2 regions of the Pseudoalteromonas sp. C12FD-1 genome follow, and region 1 is predicted to be linked to the other one. Evidence: predicted binding sites of a transcription regulator. Region 1 holds the regulator's gene; the other holds the start of a gene.
The links. Region 1 encodes NrdR, which represses ribonucleotide reductase genes. Its sites were predicted from a motif close to AAACACNANATNTNGTGTTT; they were not measured.
Positions count from the first base shown of each region.

Region 2: a site for NrdR is predicted at 2,588-2,607, ahead of nrdA (class 1a ribonucleoside-diphosphate reductase subunit alpha). Genes of this name have one in related genera too.

Region 1 covers NZ_JBBEVD010000072.1:17,375-24,319, reverse strand. The annotation lists gene thrC (threonine synthase) at 1-59, shown strand, start outside; gene glyA (serine hydroxymethyltransferase) at 329-1,585, shown strand; gene nrdR (transcriptional regulator NrdR) at 1,997-2,446, shown strand; gene ribD (bifunctional diaminohydroxyphosphoribosylaminopyrimidine deaminase/5-amino-6-(5-phosphoribosylamino)uracil reductase RibD) at 2,449-3,582, shown strand; gene WDB87_RS14450 (riboflavin synthase) at 3,599-4,252, shown strand; gene ribBA (bifunctional 3,4-dihydroxy-2-butanone-4-phosphate synthase/GTP cyclohydrolase II) at 4,282-5,394, shown strand; gene ribH (6,7-dimethyl-8-ribityllumazine synthase) at 5,496-5,960, shown strand; gene nusB (transcription antitermination factor NusB) at 5,976-6,386, shown strand; gene thiL (thiamine-phosphate kinase) at 6,481-6,945, shown strand, end outside.
Region 2 covers NZ_JBBEVD010000044.1:53,483-60,427, forward strand. The annotation lists gene gyrA (DNA topoisomerase (ATP-hydrolyzing) subunit A) at 1-749, opposite strand, end outside; gene ubiG (bifunctional 2-polyprenyl-6-hydroxyphenol methylase/3-demethylubiquinol 3-O-methyltransferase UbiG) at 928-1,638, shown strand; gene WDB87_RS04550 (HAD family hydrolase) at 1,638-2,318, shown strand; gene nrdA (class 1a ribonucleoside-diphosphate reductase subunit alpha) at 2,731-5,013, shown strand; gene nrdB (class Ia ribonucleoside-diphosphate reductase subunit beta) at 5,087-6,217, shown strand; gene yfaE (class I ribonucleotide reductase maintenance protein YfaE) at 6,217-6,489, shown strand; gene WDB87_RS04570 (DUF1287 domain-containing protein) at 6,496-6,945, opposite strand, start outside.

The sequences.
Region 1 (6,945 bases):
GCGACATTAGCCCTGATTATGAAGCGTTGCGCACTGAAATACTTGCTAAGTTAGGCTAACTAACTTAGCGTTAAAAAGCGGCCTTGGCCGCTTTTTTTGTATTTTGAACGCGCTAAATGTAGTGTTTATCATTAACTAATTAAATGTAAAAAATAAAAATCATTTAAATTATTAATGTGTTTATAAAAAAATATCATCTTAAAAACGCTGTGAAATAGATTCAATCCCTGTTTAAATATCCTCAACTTAAGAGCGTAGGCAAAGAGTCGTTTACAGCGTACAATAAAGCCTCTAAAAAACACCATACACGTTGCCCTAGGAGACCCCAATGTTAGAACGTAGCATGAATATTTCGGATTTTGATCCAGAGTTATTTGACGCGATAAACAAAGAAACAGCTCGCCAAGAAGAGCACATTGAATTAATCGCATCAGAAAACTACTGTAGCCCACGCGTACTAGAAGCACAGGGTTCACAGCTTACAAACAAATACGCTGAAGGTTACCCGGGCAAACGTTACTATGGCGGTTGTGAGCATGTTGACGTAGTTGAACAACTTGCAATTGATCGTGCTAACGAGCTATTTGGTTCTGACTATGCAAACGTTCAGCCACATGCGGGTTCTCAAGCTAATGCAGCTGTTTTTTTAGCATTATTAGAAGCGGGTGACACTGTACTTGGTATGAGCTTAGCTCATGGTGGACACTTAACGCATGGTTCACACGTAAGCTTTTCAGGTAAGCTATATAATGCTATCCAATACGGACTAGACGAAGTAACCGGCGAAATTGATTACGCACAAGTTGAAGCGCTAGCACTAGAGCATAAACCAAAAATGATTATTGGTGGTTTTTCTGCATATTCAGGTATTGTTGATTGGGCTAAATTCCGTGAAATTGCTGATAAAGTAGGTGCTTACTTATTTGTTGATATGGCTCACGTTGCTGGTTTAATTGCGGCGGGTGTTTACCCAAGCCCAGTACCTCACGCGCATGTTGTAACCACAACAACACACAAAACGTTAGCAGGCCCTCGTGGTGGTTTAATTATTTCTGCATGTGGCGACGAAGCAATTTACAAAAAGCTTAACAGCGCTGTGTTCCCAGGTGGCCAAGGTGGTCCTTTATGTCACATTATTGCTGCAAAAGCCGTGGCATTTAAAGAAGCACTACAACCAGAATTTAAAACGTACCAAGCACAGGTAGTTAAAAATGCCCAAGCTATGGTTGCTGTTATGCAAGAGCGCGGTTACAAAATCGTATCTGATAAAACAGAAAACCACTTATTCTTACTTGATTTAATCGATAAAGATATCACAGGTAAAGATGCAGATGCAGCGCTTGGTAATGCAAATATTACCGTGAACAAAAACTCAGTACCAAACGATCCTCGTTCACCGTTTGTTACTTCAGGTTTGCGTATTGGTTCACCTGCAATTACGCGTCGTGGTTTTAAAGAAGCTGAATCGAAAGAGCTTGCAGGCTGGATTTGTGACGTATTAGACAACATCAACGATGAGTCTGTACAAGCGCAAGTTAAAGAAAAAGTTAAAGCAATTTGTGCAAAATTACCTGTATACGCTTAATTGCATAAGCAGCAGTAATTTAGAGCACAACAAGGGGCCTGTTTACCTTTCGAGATTTAATTTGCAGTAGTATGTTTGGTTTTTAGGCAAGGCAGAGTCTATGTAGTGTGGTTACTCCACACAAATAGGCGATAACGCAGCATAAATGCCAAACATGCACTGCCCTTGGGTTCGTCCTAGGGGCGATTTACTCTTTGTTGCCTACATGGATGTAGGTAAGGGGCGTGAGCAGGACGCGGAAGCTTTGCTCGGTTTTTACTTAGCCCACTAGGTTACAAACCTCGCGCCGCGATCAAATCACCCCTAGATAGAACAAATTTAATCCTGAAAGGCCAACAGGCCCTATTTTTTTGCTAAGATAAAAGGCCGCTAAACAGCGGCCTTTTTTGTTTAAAACGGAAGTACCTAGTTATGCATTGCCCATTTTGCACCGCAAAAGACACCAAAGTGATAGACTCACGCCTAGTAGGTGGAGGCCATCAAGTTCGCCGTCGCCGTGAATGTAATGAGTGTCACGAGCGATTTACTACCTTTGAAGGCGCCGAGTTAGTTATGCCACGTGTGATTAAACAAGATGGCAGCCGAGAGCCCTTTAATGAAGATAAGCTACTCAATGGCCTGAATCGCGCTCTAGAAAAACGCCCTGTAAGTACAGAGCAAGTAGATGAAGTGGTTAATATTATTAAATCGCAGTTGCGTGCTACCGGCGAGCGAGAGATATCAAGTCACCTAGTGGGTGAGTGCATAATGGAGGCGCTTAAAAAACTTGATAAAGTAGCCTATGTGCGGTTTGCCTCTGTGTATCGCTCGTTTGAAGATATACGCGAATTTGGTGAAGAAATTGCCCGTTTAGGGGAGTAATAATGCAAAACCAAGCAATTTTTACTGCACAAGACGAAATGTACATGGCACGCGCCATCGAGCTTGCAAAAAAAGGGCGATTTACAACCACCCCCAATCCTAATGTAGGGTGTGTTTTAGTTAAAGATAACCACATAATTGGTGAAGGGTTTCATCAATTAGCGGGGCAGGGGCATGCTGAGGTTAATGCCCTTGCAGTGGCCGGTGATAACGCAAAAGGCGCGACAGCCTATGTAACGCTTGAACCGTGTAGCCATTACGGACGCACTCCCCCGTGTGCAGAGGGTTTAAAAGCCGCAGGGGTAGTAAAAGTTATAGCGGCTATGGTCGACACTAACCCGCAAGTAGCAGGTAAAGGGCTTAAAATACTCAGCGATGCTGGTATTGAGGTTGCCTCTGGGCTTTTAGAGCAGCAAGCGCGCGCTCTTAATTTAGGTTTTTTTAAACGTATGGAGCAGGGTCTTCCTTATGTAACGTGTAAAATGGCGGCCAGTATTGATGGTAAAACCGCACTAAAAAATGGCCAGAGTAAGTGGATCACCGGCCCCGCTGCGCGACAAGATGTACAATTACACCGAGCACAAAGCTGCGCTATTTTAACCGGCGCCGATACGGTTATTACGGATGATGCTAAGCTCAATGTGAGGTTAAGCGAATTGCCACAGGCTTTGCCTACCGAATTACCCCTACGCCAACCGGTGCGGGTTATAATTGATTCACAAAATAGGCTGACACCAGAGCTGGCAGTATTTAATATTGAAAGTGAAATAATAATTTTTACTACCAAGGTTGATAAATCAACGCAGTGGCCGCACTTTGTAAGGCATATAGAAGTGCCACAGCAAAATAACAAAGTTAATTTAACGTCTGTTTTAGCACACCTTGCTAAGCTGCAATTTAATCATGTTTATTTAGAAGCCGGTGCCACACTTGCCGGTAAAATGACAGAGCTTAATTTAATAGACGAATATATATTTTATCTTGCGCCTAAACTCATGGGGTGCGATGCAAAAAGCTTGGTTAATTTTGCACCGCTGACAGATATGCAAAACACCGTTAACTTAACGTTTAAAGAGTGTGTGAAAGTGGGCGATGATTTACGTATAACCGCTACAAAACACATTCCAACCACTTAATTAAAAGAGTAGGGCTATGTTTACTGGAATAATAGAAGCCACAGGCAAAATTGCGCTATTACAAAAAAAACAAGGCGATTTAGCCATTCGCATTCAAAGCGCTAATCTTGATATGAGCGATGTAAAGCTTGGCGATAGCATTGCCACTAATGGCGTATGTTTAACGGTAGTTGATAAGCACATTGATGGCTTTAGTGCCGACTTATCAAACGAAACTATCAGCCTAACTGGGTTTGCAAATTATAATATAGGGCAAACTGTTAACCTTGAAAAAGCCATGCAACCGGTTTCACGTTTAGGCGGGCATTTAGTTTCTGGTCATGTGGATGGCATTGCAACCATTACAGCTATTACGAGTAATGCGCGCGCCACAGAATATTGGCTAAGCACCGATGAAAACTTAATGAAGTACATTCCTTACAAAGGGTCTGTATGTATAGATGGTATAAGCCTGACAGTAAACGCTGTACAAGGTAATAAATTTAAATTAACCATAGTGCCGCACACAAGCGAGCAAACCACCATTGCTGATTTTAAAGTGGGCACACGCGTTAATTTAGAAGTTGACCAAATTGCACGTTATTTAGAGCGCCTTATCAAAGGGGCTGAGCAGCCGACAGGCACAGACATTTCAATGAGCTTACTAGCTAAAGCTGGTTTTGTTAAATAACGACACTGATAACTTACACGAGCAAATTTATGAATTTACACAGCGCACAAGAAATCATCGACGACATTAAAGCCGGTAAAATGGTTATTTTAATGGATGACGAAGACAGAGAAAACGAAGGCGATTTAATTATTGCAGCAGAGCACATTAGCGCAGAAGCAATTAACTTTATGGCCACTCATGGCCGTGGTTTAATTTGTTTAACTATGACGCAAGAGCGTTGTGAACAGCTAGATTTACCGTTAATGGTAAAAAATAATGGCGCAGCGTTTTCTACTAACTTTACTATGTCGATCGAGGCTGCCAAAGGTGTAACAACCGGTATTTCAGCAGCCGATAGAGCACGTACAGTGCAAGCGGCAATTGCAAAAGGCGCCGTACCAAGTGATATTGTACAGCCAGGGCATATTTTTCCGATTATGGCGCAACCTGGTGGCGTTTTAACGCGTGCAGGGCATACCGAAGCTGGCTGTGATTTAGCACGCTTAGCCGGCCTTGAAGCCTCATCAGTTATTGTAGAAATTCTCAATGCCGATGGCACCATGGCGCGCCGCCCGGATTTAGAAGTATTTGCTAAAGAGCACAGTATTAAAATTGGCACAATTGCCGATTTAATTGAGTACCGAAACCTTAACGAAACCACTATTGAGCAAGTTGCTAAATGTAAACTGCCAACTGAACACGGTGAGTTTGATTTAGTCACGTACAAAGACACCATTGACGGTCAATTACATTACGTATTGTTAAAAGGCGAAATTAAAGAAAACGAGCCAACACTTGTGCGCGTGCACTTACAAAGTACTTTTAACGATATTTTACTTTCAGATAGAAGTGCGGATCGTAGTTGGGGGCTTTCTGATGCAATGGCTTACATTGCAAAAAATAACGGTGCACTGGTTATTTTAGGTAAACAAGAAAGCACCGAAGAGCTAGAGGCCACAGTAAAAGCATTTGCTGCTGCCGATGCTGGCGAGCATGTTACGCCGCGTAAATTTAAAGGTACTTCACGTACTGTGGGGGTGGGCTCACAAATACTAGCTGACTTAGGTATTACCCAAATGCGCTTAATGAGTCGACCTAAAAAGTACCATGCACTTTCGGGCTTTCACTTAGAAGTGGTTGATTACGTTGAGCCACAATAAGGGCTCAGCTTTTAACTAGTCTATTTTTTTATTTTTATGGTATGATGCGCAGCAATTTTTGCGCAATCGCAACCGCTTGAACATATTTTTAGGGTTATCAGATGAAAATTATTGAAGGTAATAAGTACGCTCCAGGCAAAAAATTCGCTATTGTTATTTCTCGTTTTAACGATTTTATTGGTAGCAGCCTATTAGAAGGTGCTGTTGATGAGCTAAAGCGTACCGGTGGCGTAGCCGATGATGACATTACCGTTGTGTATGTACCCGGTGCAGTAGAGTTACCTTTAGCAGCAAAACGCATTGCGGCAAAAAAAGAGTATGATGCAATCATCGCATTAGGCGTAGTGATCAGAGGTGGTACACCACACTTTGACCTCGTTGCTGGCGAATCTAACAAAGGCCTTGCAAATGTATCGCTTGAGTATGATATCCCGGTTGCATTTGGCGTATTAACCACAGAAAGCATTGAACAAGCAATTGAACGCGCTGGTACCAAAATGGGTAACAAAGGCGGCGAAGCGGCATTAGGCGCGCTTGAAATGGTTAATGTGTTAGATAAAATTTAAGTTTAAGGAATTTTTGTGAAACCAGCAGCAAGACGTAAAGCACGTATCTTAGCACTTCAAGCCGTTTATTCTTGGCAATTGAGTGGCAATTTAATTGCCGATATCGAACAACAAATGTTGATCGAAAACGACGTGACTAAAATTGATGTTGAATACTTTAAAGATTTAGCGCGTGGCGTTGCCGTTAATTACAAGCAACTAGATGAAGCTGTATCTCCGCATTTAACACGTCCATTTGATGATTTAGATATGGTAGAGCGTGCAATTTTACGTTTAAGCGCGTATGAGCTTAAATTCCGTGAAGATGTGCCATACAAAGTAGCAATCAATGAAGGCATTGAGCTTGCTAAAATATTTGGCGCTGAAGACAGCCATAAATTTGTAAACGGTGTACTTGATAAAGCTGTTAAGCATTTACGCAAGTAATACTAACCTTGCTAAAGCGCTCCGCTAAAGAGCCTAGCTTTAACAGTTAGTACACGTTAAAAAGGAGAGCCGGCATAGGTCGGCTTTTTTGTGTATGAAGGAATTTGAATTAATAAACCGCTACTTTAAAGGTCGCGGTATTACTCGTCGTGATGTAAGCCTAGGAATAGGGGACGACTGTGCATTAGTTACCGTTCCGCAAAACTGCCAACTGGCAGTAACCACAGATACGCTTGTATCGGGTGTTCATTTTTTTGATGATATTTCTCCCCGCGCATTAGGACACCGAGCATTGGCTGTAAATCTTAGTGATTTAGCAGCCATGGGAGCAGAGCCTACCTGGGTGTCGGTGGCATTAACCCTACCAAATATTAACCAGCAGTGGATTGAAGAATTTACTGAAGGCATGCACGAAATTGCAGAGTACTTTAATGTACAAATAATTGGTGGCGATACGACGCAGGGCCCGTTAACAGTGACTATATGTGCTAAAGGCACTGTGCCTGAGGGTAAAGCTTTACGCCGCGCAGGTGCTAAAGTGGGCGACTGGGTATGTGTA
Region 2 (6,945 bases), on a different contig from region 1:
GTTTCGATGTCGGCGCGGGCACGCATGTACACTTTACCACGGCCGGTTAAATAAGCATCTTCAATGCCTTTTTTACCATTAATGATGGCAGCCGTTGGGAAATCAGGACCTGGGATGTAATCCATTAATTCATGGATTGTTAAATCAGGATTTTGAATAAGCGCTAAACAACCATTAACCACTTCAGTTAAGTTATGTGGTGGAATGTTTGTTGCCATACCTACCGCAATACCCGATGAACCGTTAACTAGTAAGTTAGGCACTTTGGTTGGTAAAACGTCAGGAATTTGTTCGGTACCGTCGTAGTTAGGAACGAAATCAACCGTTTCTTTTTCAAGATCGGCTAATAACTCATGCGACATTTTTGCCATACGAACTTCTGTATAACGCATTGCCGCTGCTGAATCACCATCAACCGAACCGAAGTTACCTTGGCCATCTACAAGCATATAACGTAGTGAGAATGGCTGTGCCATACGTACGATGGTGTCATAAACTGCACTGTCGCCGTGTGGGTGGTATTTACCAATTACGTCACCGACCACACGGGCCGATTTTTTGTAAGGCTTATTCCAGTCATTACTAAGCTCGTTCATTGCAAACAAAACGCGGCGGTGAACAGGTTTTAAACCATCACGTACGTCTGGTAATGCACGTCCTACAATTACGCTCATTGCGTAATCAAGGTAGGAGTTTTTTAACTCGTCTTCAATATTGACTGGCAGAATTTCATTGGCGAGATCAGTCATTTGATATCACATTCCTTCAGTATCAGCTCTTAGCAACCCGGTATTAGGCGCCAAGAGTATTTGTTATTATTTCTAAGCGACCATGCTATCACAATTAATTTAAATTTACAGGCGCAAAACTTTGCGATTTATCAATTTAGCCCTATATAATGGCCTCAGATTGACGAGGAAGTATTTTATGACCGAACATCAAAATGTAGATAACGCAGAAATAGCAAAATTTGAAGCCATTGCAGAGCGATGGTGGGACCAAGACGGAGAGTTTAAACCTCTTCACGAAATCAACCCATTACGATTAGACTTTGTGGCTAACAAAAGCCAAGGCTTATTTGATAAAGAGACACTCGATGTAGGCTGTGGCGGCGGCATTCTTAGTGAAAGCATGGCACGCATGGGCGCACACGTAACCGGTATAGACATGGGCCAAGAGCCACTCACTGTGGCCAAACTACACAGCCTAGAAACCGGTGTAAATGTTGACTATATAAAAGTACCTGCAGAGGAGTTTGCAACCCAGCACCCTGCTCGCTTTGATGTAATAACCTGTATGGAGATGCTGGAGCACGTACCTGACCCTGCTTCTATTATTCATGCAGTAGCAAAGCTTGCCAAGCCTGGGGCTGATGTGTTTTTCTCAACACTAAATAAAACACCTAAAGCTTACTTGTTTGCTATTGTAGGTGCTGAAAAGCTATTAAAAATGGTGCCTGAGGGCACTCACGATCACAACAAGTTTATCAAACCTGCACAACTTATTGCATGGGCTGAGCAAGCCGGTTTAAAAGTACGTGCCAGCGCAGGCCTTAGCTACAATCCGCTTTCTAAGCAGTATTCATTAAATACCGATGTGAGTGTTAATTACATTCTTCATTTTGAGAAGTTAGCGTAATGGCTAGCTCTCATACCCACTTAACTCCTTTTGAGTACGACGCTTTTTTATTTGATTTAGATGGCACCTTGCTTGATACAGCAGACGATTTAGGTGCTGCTTTAAATGCCGTACTTAAAAGTGAAGGTGTTGCGCAAGTGGCGCCTGAGGCGTATAGGAAAGTAGCTTCTAATGGCGCCGGCGCATTACTTGAACTTGGCTTTAAAGCGCAATGGGCATCGCAACCACAAACTGAACGAATAAAACAATTAGTCAGTTACTACAGCCAAAACCTAGCCATACACACCCACTGCTTCGAAGGCATAGAATCATTACTCATAGCCCTTGAGAACCAAGGTATAAAATGGGGAATAATGACCAATAAGCCAGGGTTTTTAACCGATCCACTAGTGGCTGCTATACCCGCTTTAAAAAATGCACACGTTGTGATCAGTGGCGATACTCTCGCCGAGGCTAAACCATCACCTTTGCCCTTATTACACTGTACAAAACTGATGAACGTAGATCCTAAACGTTGTTTATACGTAGGTGATGCGCAACGAGATATAGAAGCAGGTAAAGCCGCAGGTATGCACACAGCAACAGCGCTTTGGGGCTATATACCAAGTATTGATGTAGCTAAGGGCTGGGAAGCCGATTTTAACTGGCACAGCCCTATTGATGCTTTTAACCATATATAGTGCCATGTAAATTATTAAACACTATATATTGTGATTGTGTTAGTTTTTACGCAAAGCTTGATGATAAAAAAAGCAGTCGAAATTTATTTTCAAATTGCGTAAATTTAGCTGATCATTAGTTGATTTTTACCTATTTCAACTTAAATGATTGTTCAAAGGTGAGTGACTACTAACACAAATACGTTATCCCAAAGTTATCCACAAATAGGGGCTATTATGTCCCTTGCAAATCAGCTCAGACCACACTATCTTGTGATCTCTAAATTGAACAACACCAGATATTGTGGCCAAATGTTATTCAATTAAATTCGCCAATACGGTGAAACTTATAATAAATGAATACGTACCTTGCTTTAGCGAGGTATAAAGCATTGGTCAAAATACATAATTCCCAAGGAATACAGGCAAAGCTATGAACCAACAGTTATCTGTAAGCAAGCGTGACGGGCGTAAAGAGCCTCTAGATCTTGATAAGATCCATCGCGTTATTGAATGGGCCGCCGAAGGTTTAAACAACGTATCGGTTTCACAGGTTGAATTAAAGTCACACATTCAATTTTACGACGGTATTCGTACAAAAGACATTCACGAAACCATCATTAAAGCAGCAGCCGATCAAATTTCAAAAGAGTCGCCTGACTACCAGTACTTAGCTGCCCGCTTAGCTGTATTCCACTTACGTAAAAAAGCGTATGGCCAGTTTGAGCCTCCACGTTTATTTGACCATGTTACAAAAATGGTTGAAGACAAACGCTACGATGCTCACTTACTTGTTGATTACACAGAGCAAGAGCTTGACGAGCTAGATGCGTATCTTGATCATTCGCGCGATCTTAACTTTAGCTACGCAGCAGTAAAGCAGCTTGAAGGTAAATACTTAGTACAAAACCGTGTAACAGGTGAAATTTACGAAAGCGCCCAGTTTTTATATATCTTAGTGGCTGCGAGTTTATTCTCTGACTATCCGCGCGAAACGCGTACTGACTACATCAAACGTTTTTACGATGCAGTATCAACATTTAAAATCTCTTTACCTACGCCAATTATGTCGGGTGTGCGTACGCCTACGCGTCAGTTTAGCTCGTGTGTACTTATTGAATGTGGCGACAGCCTTGATTCAATTAACGCCACATCATCTGCCATTGTTAAGTACGTTTCACAACGTGCAGGTATTGGTATTAACGCTGGGCGTATTCGTGCATTAGGTAGCCATATCCGTAATGGCGAGGCGTACCACACAGGTTGTATTCCTTTTTATAAGCACTTTCAAACAGCAGTTAAAAGCTGCTCGCAAGGTGGCGTACGTGGCGGTGCTGCAACGTTATTCTACCCGCTTTGGCATTTAGAAGTAGAAAACCTACTGGTACTTAAAAATAACCGTGGTGTTGATGATAACCGTGTTCGTCATTTAGATTACGGCGTACAGTTTAATAAACTAATGTATTCTCGTTTAATTAAAGACGACTACATTACGTTATTTAGCCCATCAGATGTGCCTGGCCTTTACGATGCATTCTTTGAAGACCAAGACGAGTTTGACGCGTTATATGTTAAATACGAGCAAGATGAGTCAATTCGTAAAAAGCGTATTAAAGCGATTGAGCTTTTCTCAATGTTCGCACAAGAGCGCGCCAGCACAGGCCGTATTTATTTACAAAATGTGGACCACTGTAATACGCACAGTCCGTTTATTTCTAAAGTTGCGCCAATTCGCCAATCTAACTTATGTTTGGAAATTGCATTGCCAACAAAGCCGTTAAATAACGTAAACGATGAAGAAGGCGAAATTGCACTTTGTACGCTATCTGCATTTAACTTAGGCGCTATTGAGTCACTTGATGAACTTGAAGAGCTTGCCGAGCTTGCAGTACGTGCCCTTGATAACCTACTTGATTTCCAAGACTACCCTGTACCGGCTGCACGTAATGCCACTATGGGTCGTCGTACGTTAGGAATAGGCGTAATTAACTACGCTTACTACCTAGCTAAAAATGGTAAGCGTTACTCAGATGGCAGTGCTAATGCACTGACTCACAAAACGTTTGAAGCAATTCAATACTACTTAATGAAAGCGTCAAACGAGCTGGCTAAAGAGCGTGGTGCGTGTCCTAAATTTAACGAAACAACGTACTCACAAGGTATTATGCCAACGGATACGTACAAACGTGACTTAGATAAAATTTGTGATGAGCCACTGCACTTAGATTGGGATTCGTTACGTGCCAGCATTAAAGAGCACGGTATGCGTAACTCTACGCTTAGCGCATTAATGCCTTCAGAAACATCATCGCAAATCTCTAACGCAACTAACGGTATTGAGCCACCACGTGGACACATTAGCGTTAAAGCAAGTAAAGACGGCATTTTAAAACAAGTAGTTCCTGAGTACGAACGCTTAAAAGATAACTACGAGTTACTTTGGGATATTCCTTCAAACGATGGTTACTTACAGTTAGTGGGCATAATGCAAAAATTTATTGACCAAACTATTTCGGCCAATACTAATTATGATCCAAGTAAATACGAAGGCGGTAAAGTACCTATGAAAGTCTTATTAAAAGACTTACTAGGTGCCTATAAATTAGGTGTTAAAACCTTGTACTACCACAATACACGCGATGGCGCATCAGATGCACAAGACGACACGCCAGAAGTGGAAGATGATGATTGTGCAGGCGGCGCGTGTAAAATTTAATAGTTAAACTTAAAGCGGGCTCTTTGCCCGCTTTGTCCTGATAGTTTTAGTGATAGTTTTTTGAGTGATAGACATGTCTTATACTACTTTTAGTCGTAACCATAATGATCAAATGCAAGAGCCAATGTTTTTTGGCCAAACCGTTAACGTTTCGCGTTACGATCAACAAAAATACCCTATTTTTGAAAAATTGATTGAAAAGCAACTTTCGTTTTTTTGGCGTCCAGAAGAAGTAGACGTAAGTAAAGACCGTTTAGACTTTCAAGCATTACCAGAGCACGAAAAGCACATATTTTTAAGTAACTTAAAATATCAAACGCTGCTTGATAGTGTACAAGGTCGCTCGCCAAACGTTGCTCTACTCCCCATTGTGTCTATTCCTGAGTTAGAAACATGGATAGAAACGTGGGCATTTAGCGAAACTATCCATAGTCGCTCTTATACCCACATTATTCGTAACGTAACACAGTCACCCGAGCTTATTTTTGATGACATTGTAAGTAACGAAAAAATCAGCGAACGTGCTGATGCGGTAACCACCTATTACGACGATTTAATTAATGGCGTGTCGCTTTATAACCTGTATGGCGAGGGCAAGCACGAAATTAACGGTAAAACCGTCGTGATTAGTTTATTCGATCTTAAAAAGAAACTTTACCTTGCAATGATGTCGGTAAATATTCTTGAAGCCATTCGTTTTTATGTTAGTTTTGCCTGCTCATTTGCCTTTGCAGAACGTGAATTAATGGAAGGTAACGCTAAAATCATCAAGCTAATCGCACGTGATGAAGCACTTCACCTATCGGGTACGCAGCATATTTTAAACATTATGCAAGATGGTAAAGACGACCCAGAAATGGCGATTGTTGCCGCGCAGTGCCGTGAAGAAGCGATTAAAATGTTTGTTGAGGCCGCAGAGCAAGAAAAAGAATGGGCCGAATACCTGTTCAAAGATGGCTCAATGATTGGCTTAAATAAACACATTTTGTGTCAGTATGTTGAATACATCACTAATGCACGTATGACAGCAATTGGCTTACCAGCGCAGTTTGAAAACAACAGCAACCCTATTCCATGGATCAACTCTTGGCTTGTGTCTGATAACGTGCAAGTTGCGCCGCAAGAAGCTGAAATTAGCTCATACCTTGTAGGTCAAATCGACTCTCAAGTAGATGCCTCAGAATTTGGTGACTTTGATTTATAATGAATGACAAACCCACTGCAAGTATAACGCTTGCAGATAACAGCCAGTGTATTGAATTTAGCACTGGCTGCCCTTCAGTTTTACATTGCTTAGAAAACCAAAAAATAGACGTAGCTTATCAGTGCCGCGAAGGCTATTGCGGCGCGTGTAGAGCCACCTTAGTCTCTGGCCAAGTACAATATAACGAAGAACCTTTAGCCTTTGTACGCGAGGGTGAAATACTGCTGTGCTGCTGTAAACCTAATGGCCACATTAGTATAAATCTAAAATAGAGAGTGCTAATTGGCAGCAGTAAAATGCTCGCTTGCATAACGGTAATGCCCAGTGATCGGATAAGCAAACAACATGTCGCTTTTTTCAGGCCCTCGGCCAATATTATGCACTATTAACGGGTTATCGCCTTCTTCTGTGCTTGCACTGACAACCATACCTATATGCGGTAAACTACCCGGTAACATCCACGTGACTATATCTCCGACTTTGTAATCATTCGGGTTTATAGATTTTGCTAAAACAGCGCCGTGCTTTTTAAAAAACACTTGTAAATTTGGCACACGTCGGTGGTCTATATTTTTATCAGGTTTTGATAACCCCCATATACGCTTTGACGGATAGTGAGTAAAGTGCGCTTGCATGTCTTCGTGTACACGTTTTTGTAAATCTACGCCAAGTGTGCGGTACGCCCTAATAATTACATCTGTACATACCCCAATATTGCTCGGCACATC